One region of the Dactylosporangium cerinum genome, then DNA from elsewhere that is predicted to be linked to it. Evidence: riboswitches for the same ligand, from Rfam matches in the RefSeq annotation. Region 1 holds a riboswitch; the other holds the start of a gene.
What was found. Region 1 has a riboswitch for glycine ahead of gcvP (aminomethyl-transferring glycine dehydrogenase). Riboswitches for the same ligand answer to the same signal wherever they lie in the genome.
Positions count from the first base shown of each region.

Region 2: linked by a shared signal. The riboswitch ahead of gcvT (glycine cleavage system aminomethyltransferase GcvT) and the one ahead of gcvP (aminomethyl-transferring glycine dehydrogenase) in region 1 are both predicted to bind glycine.

Region 1 covers NZ_JBHSIU010000046.1:105,235-110,604, reverse strand. The annotation lists gene ACFPIJ_RS34295 (chorismate-binding protein) at 1-860, opposite strand, end outside; gene ACFPIJ_RS34290 (DUF5999 family protein) at 993-1,202, shown strand; gene gcvP (aminomethyl-transferring glycine dehydrogenase) at 1,224-4,046, opposite strand; glycine riboswitch at 4,122-4,216, opposite strand; gene ACFPIJ_RS34280 (hypothetical protein) at 4,319-5,370, opposite strand, start outside.
Region 2 covers NZ_JBHSIU010000130.1:381,627-386,996, reverse strand. The annotation lists gene ACFPIJ_RS59725 (hypothetical protein) at 1-571, opposite strand, end outside; gene ACFPIJ_RS59720 (L-serine ammonia-lyase) at 596-1,948, opposite strand; gene gcvH (glycine cleavage system protein GcvH) at 1,954-2,313, opposite strand; gene gcvT (glycine cleavage system aminomethyltransferase GcvT) at 2,319-3,371, opposite strand; glycine riboswitch at 3,424-3,534, opposite strand; glycine riboswitch at 3,535-3,629, opposite strand; gene ACFPIJ_RS59705 (sigma-70 family RNA polymerase sigma factor) at 3,774-4,715, shown strand; gene ACFPIJ_RS59700 (lytic polysaccharide monooxygenase auxiliary activity family 9 protein) at 5,035-5,370, shown strand, end outside.

The DNA.
Region 1 (5,370 bases):
ACGGTCGACTCGGCCTGCCACAGCCGGGACCAGCGGCGGATGGCGAAGAGCTCATCGACGCGGACGGTGCCGGTGCGGGCCACCCGGCCGAGGTCGTTGCGCTCCAGGTCGACGATCATGATGTGCTCGGCGCGTTCCTTGACGGAGGCCAGCAGGTCCGCACGGCCCCGATCGGTGGCGGGCCGGGTGCCCTTGATCGGCCGCGTCACCGCCCGCCCGTCGGTGACCTCGACGAGCGTCTCGGGCGACGCGCACGCGATCCACCAGGCCGGGGTCTCGCGGGTGCCCCCACCGCACAGCACACCGCCGTAGCGGGCGCCCGGCAGGGCCGCGACCCTGGCCAGCGCCGCCCGCGGGTCACCGGCGAACGGAGCGCTCGCGTGGCCGACGACGTTGGCCTGGTAGACGTCGCCGCGCGCGATCGCGTCCCGGACCGCCTCGACCGCGGCCGCATGCTCGGCAGCGCTCCAGCTCGGCGTCCACGGCGCCGCCGTGCCACCGGCCCGCGCAGCCGGCGGCCCGGCGCCGGGACGCGCCGGCGGTGGGGTGTGGCCGTAGACGACCGCGACGAGGTCCGGCACCGCCGGTGCCGGGGACGCGACCCGCGACGGCGGCGCGAGAAGCACCGCCGCGCCGCACAGCGTGTCCGTCACGGTGCGTGATCGCGAGACATCGTTGACGGGAAGTCCGGCGGCGGTGAGGAACGCCGTGAGGATCGACAGCGGGTCCCCGCCGTCGCGGGAATGCCACTCGAGTCGGGAACGCTCCCATAGATGTGGGATGCACGACGAGGCAGACCCGGGAGGGTGAAGCTCCACCAACCCGGGCCGGCACCCGACGACCGGTCCTAATGTGCTCATACGAATGGCGGATTATCCCCGAGTTGTGTCGTGACGTGTTCGGAATTGTGTCGTTGGCCGTAGTAGCGTGCATCCCTGGTCATGTGAACAACCACACAGGCCTCAACTGAACCTCTCAATCGGAGACCCCCGATGCTCTGCCAGCACCAACCATCGTGTCCCTCAGCCGCCGACTCGGACCACGAAGCCGCCAGGATCATGGCCGCGCACCCCGAACAAGGGTGGAGCCTCCTGTGCAACGGCGTGATCATCTTCGAGGACACCGGAGAGCTTCTCCCCGACTGCAGCGTGATCGAACCGCACCGCGGCCCGGCCATGCACGTCCTGGTCCGAGCCGCCTGATTCGTCACCCTCAGTAGTCAGTCACTCCTCGTAGGCTGATGCCGGCGGGCAGGAGCACACCAGGTTCCGGTCGCCGTAGCTGTCGTCGATCCGGCGTACCGGTGGCCAGTACTTCGCCACCGACACGCCGGCCGGATACGCGGCCAGCGACCTCGGGTAGGCGTGCGACCACTCGTCGGCGGTGACGGCCGCGGCCGTGTGCGGCGCATTGCCCAGCGGATTGTCCCCCGCGGGCCACTCACCGGCCGCGACCCGGTCGATCTCCGCACGGATCGCGATCATCGCGTCACAGAACCGGTCCAGCTCCGCGAGGTCCTCGCTCTCCGTCGGCTCGACCATCAGCGTGCCGGTCACCGGGAACGACATCGTCGGGGCGTGGAAGCCGTAGTCGATGAGCCGCTTCGCCACGTCCGCGACACTCACGCCGGTCGCCTTCGTGATCGTGCGCAGGTCCAGGATGCACTCGTGCGCGACGAGGCCCTCGCTGCCGCTGTACAGCACCGGGTAGTGCTCCCGCAGCCGCGCCGCCACGTAGTTCGCCGCGAGGACCGCCGTCGCCGTCGCCTTGGCCAGGCCGTCCGGGCCCATCAGCCGCAGGTACGCCCACGGGATCGGCAGGATCCCCGCCGAACCCCACGGCGCCGCCGACACCGGCCCGACCGGCGCCTGCGCGTCCAGGATCGGGTGCGACGGCAGGAACGCCGCCAGGTGCGCGCGGACCGCCACCGGGCCGACCCCGGGACCGCCACCGCCGTGCGGGATGCAGAACGTCTTGTGCAGGTTCAGGTGCGACACGTCCGCCCCGAACTGCCCCGGCTTGGCATAGCCGAGCAGCGCGTTGAGGTTCGCGCCGTCGACATACACCTGGCCACCCGCCTCGTGCACCTTGGCACACAGGTCGGCGATGCCCGTCTCGTAGACCCCGTGCGTCGACGGATACGTGACCATGATCGCGGCCAGCCGGTCCCGGTGCAGCTCGATCTTCGCCTCGAGGTCGCCGAGGTCCACGTTGCCCAGCTCGTCACACGCCACGACGGCCACGCGCATGCCGGCCATCACGGCGCTGGCCGCGTTCGTGCCGTGCGCGCTGGACGGGATGAGGCACATGTCCCGCTCGGTGTCGCCCCGCGAGTGGTGATACGCCCGGATCGCCAGCAACCCGGCGAGCTCCCCCTGCGAGCCGGCGTTCGGCTGCAGCGACACCGCGTCGTAGCCGGTCACCTCCGCCAGCCACTGCTCCAGGTCGCCGATCAGCTTCCGGTATCCCTGCGTCTGCGACGCCGGCGCGAACGGGTGCACGTTGGCGAACTCGGGCCAGGTGATCGGCTCCATCTCCACGGTCGCGTTGAGCTTCATCGTGCACGAGCCGAGCGGGATCATCCCCCGGTCCAGCGCGTAGTCCTGGTCCGACAGGCGCTTGAGGTACCGCAGCATCGCCGTCTCCGAGCGGTGCGTGCCGAACACCGGGTGCGACAGGAAGTCGCTGGTGCGCCGCAGCTCGGCCGGCACCACGTCGGCGGTGTCCAGCGCCGTCACGTCGACGTGCGACAGGCCGAACGCGGCCAGCACGTCGCGCAGGTGACCGAACGTCGTCGTCTCGTCGCACGCGATCCCGACCCGGTCGGCGTCCACCTGCCGCAGGTTGATCCCACGGTCCGCGGCGGCCTTCGTCACCTGCTCCGCGTTGCCCGGCACGACCGCCGTCACCGTGTCGAAGAACGCGTCGTGCTCCGTGGTGACCCCGCCGGCGCGCAGCCCCGCAGCCAGCCGCACCGCCATGTCGTGGGTGCGCGAGGCGATCCCCCGCAGCCCGTCCGGGCCGTGGTACACCGCGTACATGCTGGCCGTCACGGCGAGCAGGACCTGCGCGGTGCAGATGTTGCTGGTCGCCTTCTCCCGCCGGATGTGCTGCTCACGGGTCTGCAGCGCCAGCCGATAGGCCGGGGCGCCGTCCGCGTCCTTCGACACGCCGACCAGCCGGCCGGGCAGCGTGCGCTCCAGGCCCTTGCGGACCGACATGTACCCGGCGTGCGGCCCGCCGAAGCCCATCGGCACCCCGAACCGCTGAGCGCTGCCGACCGCGACGTCCGCGCCGAACGCACCCGGCTCGCGCAGCAGGCACAGCGCGAGCAGGTCCGCGGCGAACGTGACGATCGCGCCCTTTTCGTGGGCTTCCGCCGTCAGCCGCTCGTAGTCGCGGACCGCGCCGGACGCGCCCGGGTACTGCAGGTGGATGCCGAAGTACTCCTCCGGCCTCTGGTTCCCGGTCAGGTCGGCCACGTGGACGGTGATGCCCAGCGGCTCGGCGCGGGTCCGGATCACCGCGAGGGTCTGCGGCAGGACGTCCTTGTCCACGACGTAGACGTCGGCCTTGACCTTCGACGACCGGCGGGCGAGGGTCATCGCCTCGGCGGCCGCGGTCGCCTCGTCCAGCAGCGACGCACCGGCGACCGGCAGACCGGTCAGGTCCGTGATCACCGTCTGGAAGTTCAGCAGCGCCTCGAGCCGCCCCTGGCTGATCTCCGGCTGGTACGGCGTGTAGGCCGTGTACCACGACGGGTCCTCGAGCACGTTGCGCAGGATGACCGGCGGCGTGTGGGTGCCGTAGTAGCCGAGGCCGATCATGCTGACCAGGGTGCGGTTGGCCGACGCCAGGGCCCGCAGCTCCCCCAGCACCTCGGCCTCGGACGCCGCGAGGGGCAGCGCGAGGGGCTGGTGCCAGCGGATGGAGCCCGGGATGGCGGCCGTCATCAGCGCCTCGACCGAGTCATACCCGACGGTCTTGAGCATCCGGGACTGCTCGTCCGGGGATGGTCCGATGTGCCGGCTGGCGAAATTGGTCATTGGCCACACTCTTTCGGATCCGGGGTCGGGGGTGCGCACGTCCCTCCCCCTCTGTCGTGTGGCCTCCAGAGGTGCCAACCCGTCGCGGTCCTTCTGCCTGAGAGGTTCCGGGGAGGATTTGCCCCTTCGGCGCCGTCCTGGGTGCAGACGGTCTCTCCCGCGCGGGTATTGCCGGCATGCCCAATCTACCAAGTGCCGCGAATCTGACCATGGTCGCTTCTGCGTGGGCGACGCCACAGCGGCTGGTGCGTCCTAGGAAGCTAGGTTATGATTCAGGGGCGGCAGCGGGCGGAGTTCGCGTCCACCATCAGCAGCGAACCGTCGACCGCCTCGAAGTCCTTGCCGGAGAGGCCCTTCAAGGCGTTGAGCTGGTCGTTCTTCCACCGGTCGTCCTGGGTGCCGGAGAAGAACCACGGAGATCCGTTGTCGGAGAGGATCGCGCCGTACTGCTTGAGCGCCTGCGCCACCACGCGGGCCTGAGGAGGGAACTTGGAGATGTCGACGGAAGCCTTCAGCCGGAAGCGGGCGCCCATCGGAGGCAGCGCCGGGTCCGTGGCCGACGAGGCGGCGTGGCGGGCCGGCCAGACATAGGCCTTCTTCGTGCGGGGCGCGGTGAATCGGATCGCGTGGTCGATCCGGCCGGCCGCGACCTCGTCGGCGCGCGGCAGCCCGGCGAGGATCGACAACCCGGCCGCGTCCGCCGACGTCCAGCCGGCCTTGCGCAGGTCGTTGCGGCGCAGGTCGAACACGGCACCCGAGCCGGCCTTCCAGGAGCCGTCCGCGTTCGGGTGGGCGTCGAAGAGCTCGTACGCCTTGCACGCCGCGGTGTCGTGGACGATGACGTGCCGGTCGCCGTCGGCGTTCGGGCCGCCCTCGACGCGGGCGTTGCGCGGGACCGGGTAGGGGCCCTTGTCGCTCTCGTCGGCGTACTCGAAGGTCACCTTGACCGTGGCCTGCCCCGCGCCGACGGTGGTGACCGGGATGCCGAACGGCGCGCCGTCGATGAGCCCCGCGCCGAAGTCGGGATGCGCGTGCGCGGACGCCCCGATGCTGGCCACCCAGGCCGCGGAGTCACGGTGCACGGGCAGCTTCGACACGTCGGCGTGCCAGACGTTGTCCGCGGGAAAGATGGTGCAGCCGGCCTGGGCGGCGCCTGAGGACGCGGCGCCCGATGGGCCGGACGACCCCGGCACGGCGCCGGGCGACAGGCCCTGCGCGCCGGACTCGGCTGACGCACCCGACGGGCCCGTGGCCTTGGCGGCGTCGGCACCTCCGGACGAGCTGCAACCGCTCACGGTCACCGCCACCATCACCATGACCGCCA
Region 2 (5,370 bases), on a different contig from region 1:
GGTTCGTCTTGCGCCGCGACCGCCACCCTCTCCCCCGCCGCGTGTGCTGCCAGACGAGCGCGTCGGTGTCCACGTCCGGGTGAACCAGCGCGCAGGCGAGGGCCTCGTGCGCGTCGTAGGGCCCGCTGTACGCCCGCCGCGCCGCCTCGAGGACCACGCCGGCCGGGTACACCCGGTGCCGGGCGAGCGCCAGCCGGGAAAGTTTCGTCACGGTGCTCGGGAACAGCCCGTGCGCGACCGGCTCCCCGGGCGCCCCGAGCGCCAGCCCCCGCACCGCGTCGAGGAGGCGCGCCGGCACCGGCGGCACGTCACCCGCGGGAGGGAACCAGCCCCGCAGATACGTCAGGAACTCCTGCGCGCCGGGGTCATACCCGAGCGCCGCCCGCACCAGCTCCAGCAGTCCCGGCCCGGCCGCCACCCCGGCGAGCACCAGCCGGTCGAGCGGCAACTCCCGCACGACCGCCCAGGCCGCCCCGGGTTCGGCGACGTCGACCGTCCAGAAGCCGGTGTCCCGCGGCCGCAGCCCGGCGAGCCCCTGCTCCACCTCGCCCGGACCCAGGAGCCGCTCCACCGCCCCAGTCTCCCACCCCGGGCCTCAGCATTCGATCACCGTCACCGCGAGGCCGCCACGGGCGGTCTCCTTGTACTTCACGGACATGTCGCGGCCGGTGTCGCGCATGGTGCGGATGGCCTTGTCGAGGGTGACCTTGTGGTTGCCGTCGCCGTTGAGCGCGAGCCGCGCGGCGTTGATGGCCTTCACCGACGCGATGGCGTTGCGCTCGATGCACGGGATCTGGACGAGGCCGCCGACCGGGTCGCAGGTGAGGCCGAGGTTGTGTTCGAGGCCGATCTCGGCGGCGTTCTCGACCTGTTCCGGGGTGCCGCCGAGGACCTCGCACAGCCCGGCGGCGGCCATCGCGCACGCCGACCCCACCTCGCCCTGGCAGCCGACCTCCGCGCCGGAGATGGACGCGTTGCCCTTGATGAGCATGCCGACGGCGGCGGCGGTGAGCAGGAAGCGGGCGACGCCGTCGTCGGTGGCCCCGGGCACGAAGCGGGTGTAGTAGTGCAGGACGGCGGGGATGATGCCGGCGGCGCCGTTGGTGGGGGCGGTGACGATCCGGCCGCCGGAGGCGTTCTCCTCGTTGACCGCGAGCGCGTAGAGGTTCACCCAGTCGAGGACCTTCAGCGGGTCGACGCCTTCGGCGGAGGCCTTCAGGTCGCGGAACAGGGCCGGTGCGCGGCGCGGGACGCGCAGGCCGCCGGGCAGGACCCCGTCGAAGGACCGGGTGCAGCCGCGCTCGACGCAGGCCTGCATCACCGCCCACAGGTGCAGCAGGCCGGCGCGGGTGTCGGCGTCGGGGCGCCAGGCGCGTTCGTTGGCGTACATGACGTCGCTCACCGGCAGGGACAGTTCCCGGCACCGGGCGAGCAGCTCGCCGCCGGTGGCGAACGGGTGCGGCAGGACCGTGGTGTCGGCGACGACGCCGGTGTCGCCGACGACGAAGCCGCCGCCGACGGAGAAGTACGTGCGCTCCGAGATCACCGCACCCGACGGGTCCCACGCGTGGAAACGCATGCCGTTCGGGTGCTCGGGCAGCGACTTGCGGCGGTGCAGGACGACGTCGGCGTCCGGGTCGAACGCGATGTCGGCACCACCGGACAGGCGCAGCCGGCCGGCGTCGCGGACGGCGGCGACGCGTTCGTCGGCGGTGTCGGTGTCCACCGTCGCCGGGTCCTCGCCGAGCAGGCCGAGGACGACGGCCTTCGCGGAGCCGTGGCCGTGCCCGGTGGCGCCGAGCGAGCCGAACAGCTCCGCCCGCACCCGCCCGACCGCGAGAAGGTCCAATGTGGACGCGAAGCGGCGGGCGGCGCGCATCGGGCCGACGGTGTGTGACGAGGACGGGCCGATGCCGACGGAGTACAGGTCGAACGCGCTCAACGCCACCGGGCTCACCCGACCAGTGCGGCGTAGGCGGTCGCGTCGAGCAGGTCCGGGGTGCCGGCGACGCTGAGCCGGAACAGCCAGCCGCGCCCGTACGGGTCCTCGTTGACCAGCCCCGGCTCGGCGGCGAGGAGGGGGTTGACCTCGACCACGACGCCGCCGGCAGGGGCGACGAGGTCGCTGACGGACTTCGTGGACTCGATCTCGCCGCAGGGCACCCCGGCGGTGACGGCGGCGCCGACGTCGGGCAGCTGGACGTACACGATGTCGCCGAGGGACGACGCGGCGAACGCGGTGATCCCCACGACGCCGTCGAGCAGCCACTCGTGGTCGCGGGTGTAGGACAGGTGCGGCGGGATCTCGGACATGATGCTCACCTCTGCGAGGAGTAGAAGGGCAGCGTGACGACGTGGGCGTCGACGCCGGTGCCGCGGACGTCGACGGTGAGCCGGGTCCCGGGTGCGGACCAGCCGGTCGCGACGTAGGCCATCGCGACGGGGTGGCCGAGGGTCGGGGAGAGCGCGCCGCTGGTGACGGCCCCGACGGTGGTGCCCTCCGCCAGCACCGGGTAGCCCGCCCGGGGCGCCCGCCGGGTGCCGGTGACCAGGCCGACGAGCGTGGCGAAACCGCCCGTGGCGCGCTGGCGGCGCAGGGCGGCGGCGCCGACGAAGTCCCGTTTGTCGAAGGCGACGACCCGTTCGAGGCCGGCCTGTAGCGGGGTCACCCGGACGGACAGTTCGTGGCCGTACAACGCCATCCCGGCCTCCAGGCGCAGCGTGTCCCGGCAGGCGAGCCCCGCGGGAGACGGGCCGCGGTCGAGCAGGGACCGCCACACGGCCACGGCGTCGGCGGGGCGGCAGTACACCTCGAAGCCGTCCTCGCCGGTGTACCCGGTCCGGGCGAGCAGCACGTCCCGGCCCGCGACCGCGAAGGCCCGGATCCCGTAGTAGGGCAACGGCCCCGGGTCGAGCATCGCCGCGGCGGCCGGGCCCTGCACCGCGATCAGCGCCCAGTCGGCCGACGCGTCGCGGACGTCGACGCCGAAGCCGTCGGCGTGCTCGCGCAGCATCACGTGGACGACCGTGGTGTTGGCCGCGTTGGCCACGACCAGGTAGCGGAGCTCGGCGAGGCGGTAGACGACCAGGTCGTCCAGGACGCCGCCGTTGTCGTGGCAGAGCATGGTGTATCGGGCGCGCCCGACCGGCAGCGTCGACAGCCGGCCGACGAGCGCGTGGTCGAGGAACCGGCCCGCGTCGGCGCCGGTGACCTCGAGCTCGCCCATGTGGGACAGGTCGAACAACCCGGCGGCGCGGCGCACGGCGTGATGCTCGGCGAGCTCGCTCCGGTAGCGCAGCGGCATGCGCCGGCCGGCGAAGTCGGTGAAGGTGGCACCCAGATCGCGGTGCACGTCGAACAGCGGTGTCACGAGAGGCTCCCTGAGTCCGGGTGCCGTCGCGGACGGCACCCCTGCTGGGTGGCCTCCCCGCTCTGTCATCGGAGCCTGAGAGCTTCACCGCCCACGGGAGACACCGTGGGGCGGTTTGCACCGTGGGCGCAGGACAGCTGTCGTCCTGACTTTCCAGAGTCGCCTGACCGCGGCGGTACCTGTGCCTGAGAGATTCTGGGGAGAACGTTGCTCCTTCGGCGCCCCGGTGGTGTCCGGGGGCTCTCCCGTCGCGGGTCGTGCAGCGCGATATGTGGTTGTGATCCAGGACCGTAAGACCCGCCGCGGCGCCGCGTCAAGTCGCAGAAAGTGTTATGGCACGTGCCCGGCCAGGGTCTGCGGGATGGTACGAACCAGGTACCGCAGCGGCAGGAGCGATCGGCGATGGTGCAGACACAGACCGACGAGGTGCTCGTTGCGGCGGCCCGTGACGGGGACCGGGCCGCCGTCGAGGCGCTCGCCGCGCGCTACCTGCCGCTCGTCTACACCGTCGTCGGCCGCGGCGCGGACCGGGATCTCGACGTCGACGACATCGTCCAGGACACGATGATGCGGGTCGTGACGGGCGTGTCCGGGGTGCGGCAGGCGGAACGGTTCCGGTCGTGGGTGGTGACGATCGCGTTGCGGCAGCTCGCCGACGCCCGCGCCGAGGCCCGCCGGTCCCGGCTGAGCCGCGCCGACGACCCGGCCGGCGACGACCGGGAGGACCCGGCGGCGGACTTCGTCGGGCTCACCGTCCTGCGGCAGGTCCTCGACACCGAGCAGCGCGAGATCGCCGAGGCGGCCCGGTGGCTGGACCCGGCGTTCCGCGTGGTGCTGTCGCTGTGGTGGCTGGAGGCCGGCGGGCACCTGACCCGGGCCGAGGTCGCCGAGGCCCTGGAGCTGTCCGCGGCGCACGCCGGGGTCCGGGTGCAGCGGATGCGGGAGCAGCTGGACGTGGCCCGTTCGGTGGTCCGGGCGCTGGATGCGGCGCCGGGCTGCCCGGCGTTGCGGGACACCACATCCGGCTGGGACGGCGAACTGGATCCGTTGTGGCGCAAGCGGATCGCCCGGCACGTCCGGGACTGCCCACGGTGCTCGGAGCGGTCGCGGCGGCTCGCCGCGGCCGAGGGGCTCCTCGCCGGCCTGCCGCTGCTGGCCCCGCCGGCCCCGCACCAGCCCCGCCGGCGCCGCCCCGGTCAGCTTCGGTGTGGCGGGCAGGGTGGTGAAGAACGGCGGCACGCCTGCCGTCTTCGACGCGACGGGCTTCGAGGGCGCGGCCGATCCGAGCCCGCCGGAGCCGGCCGGTTGTTGCGCACCGGCCGGGCCGGCGCTGGGACTGCTTGAAGGCGCCGCGCCGGTCTGCGTGGTGGGGTCGCAGCCCGTCACGGCGAACAGCGCGACGACGGCGAGGCCCGTCGCGGACAGGTGTCGCAAGCTCACTGGATCTCCTTCGGAACACATCGGCTCTGCGCAGACAAGAGACCGGCGCGCCCCGCAGGCCGTAACACTTTCCCTGATGCATTCACCGTGATCCATGCCGCGGGTATCATGTCGGCGGGAGCCGCACAGCGCCGCGGACAGCCTCTGAGCTGCGCCGCAGGCGCCGCCATGCACGTAAACCCGCATCGACGTGACGGAGCTCCCTGTGCAACTTTCAGCCCACATGAAACGCCTCGCCATCGGCGCGGCAGCCGTCCTGACCGCGACCGCCGCCGCGGTCGTCGTCGCCCAGAGTCCCGCCGGCGCGCACGGCTCGGTCACCGACCCGCCGTCGCGCAACTACGGCTGCTGGGCCCGGTGGGGCAGCGACTTCCAGAACCCGAACATGTCCCAGACCGACCCGATGTGCGCCCAGGCCTGGCAGGCCAACCCGGACACCATGTGGAACTGGAACGGCCTCTACCGCGAGGGCGTCGCCGGCAACCACCAGGCCGCCATCCCCGACGGCCAGCCCTGCAGCGGCGGGCGCACCCAGAACGGCCGGTACGCCTCCATGGAC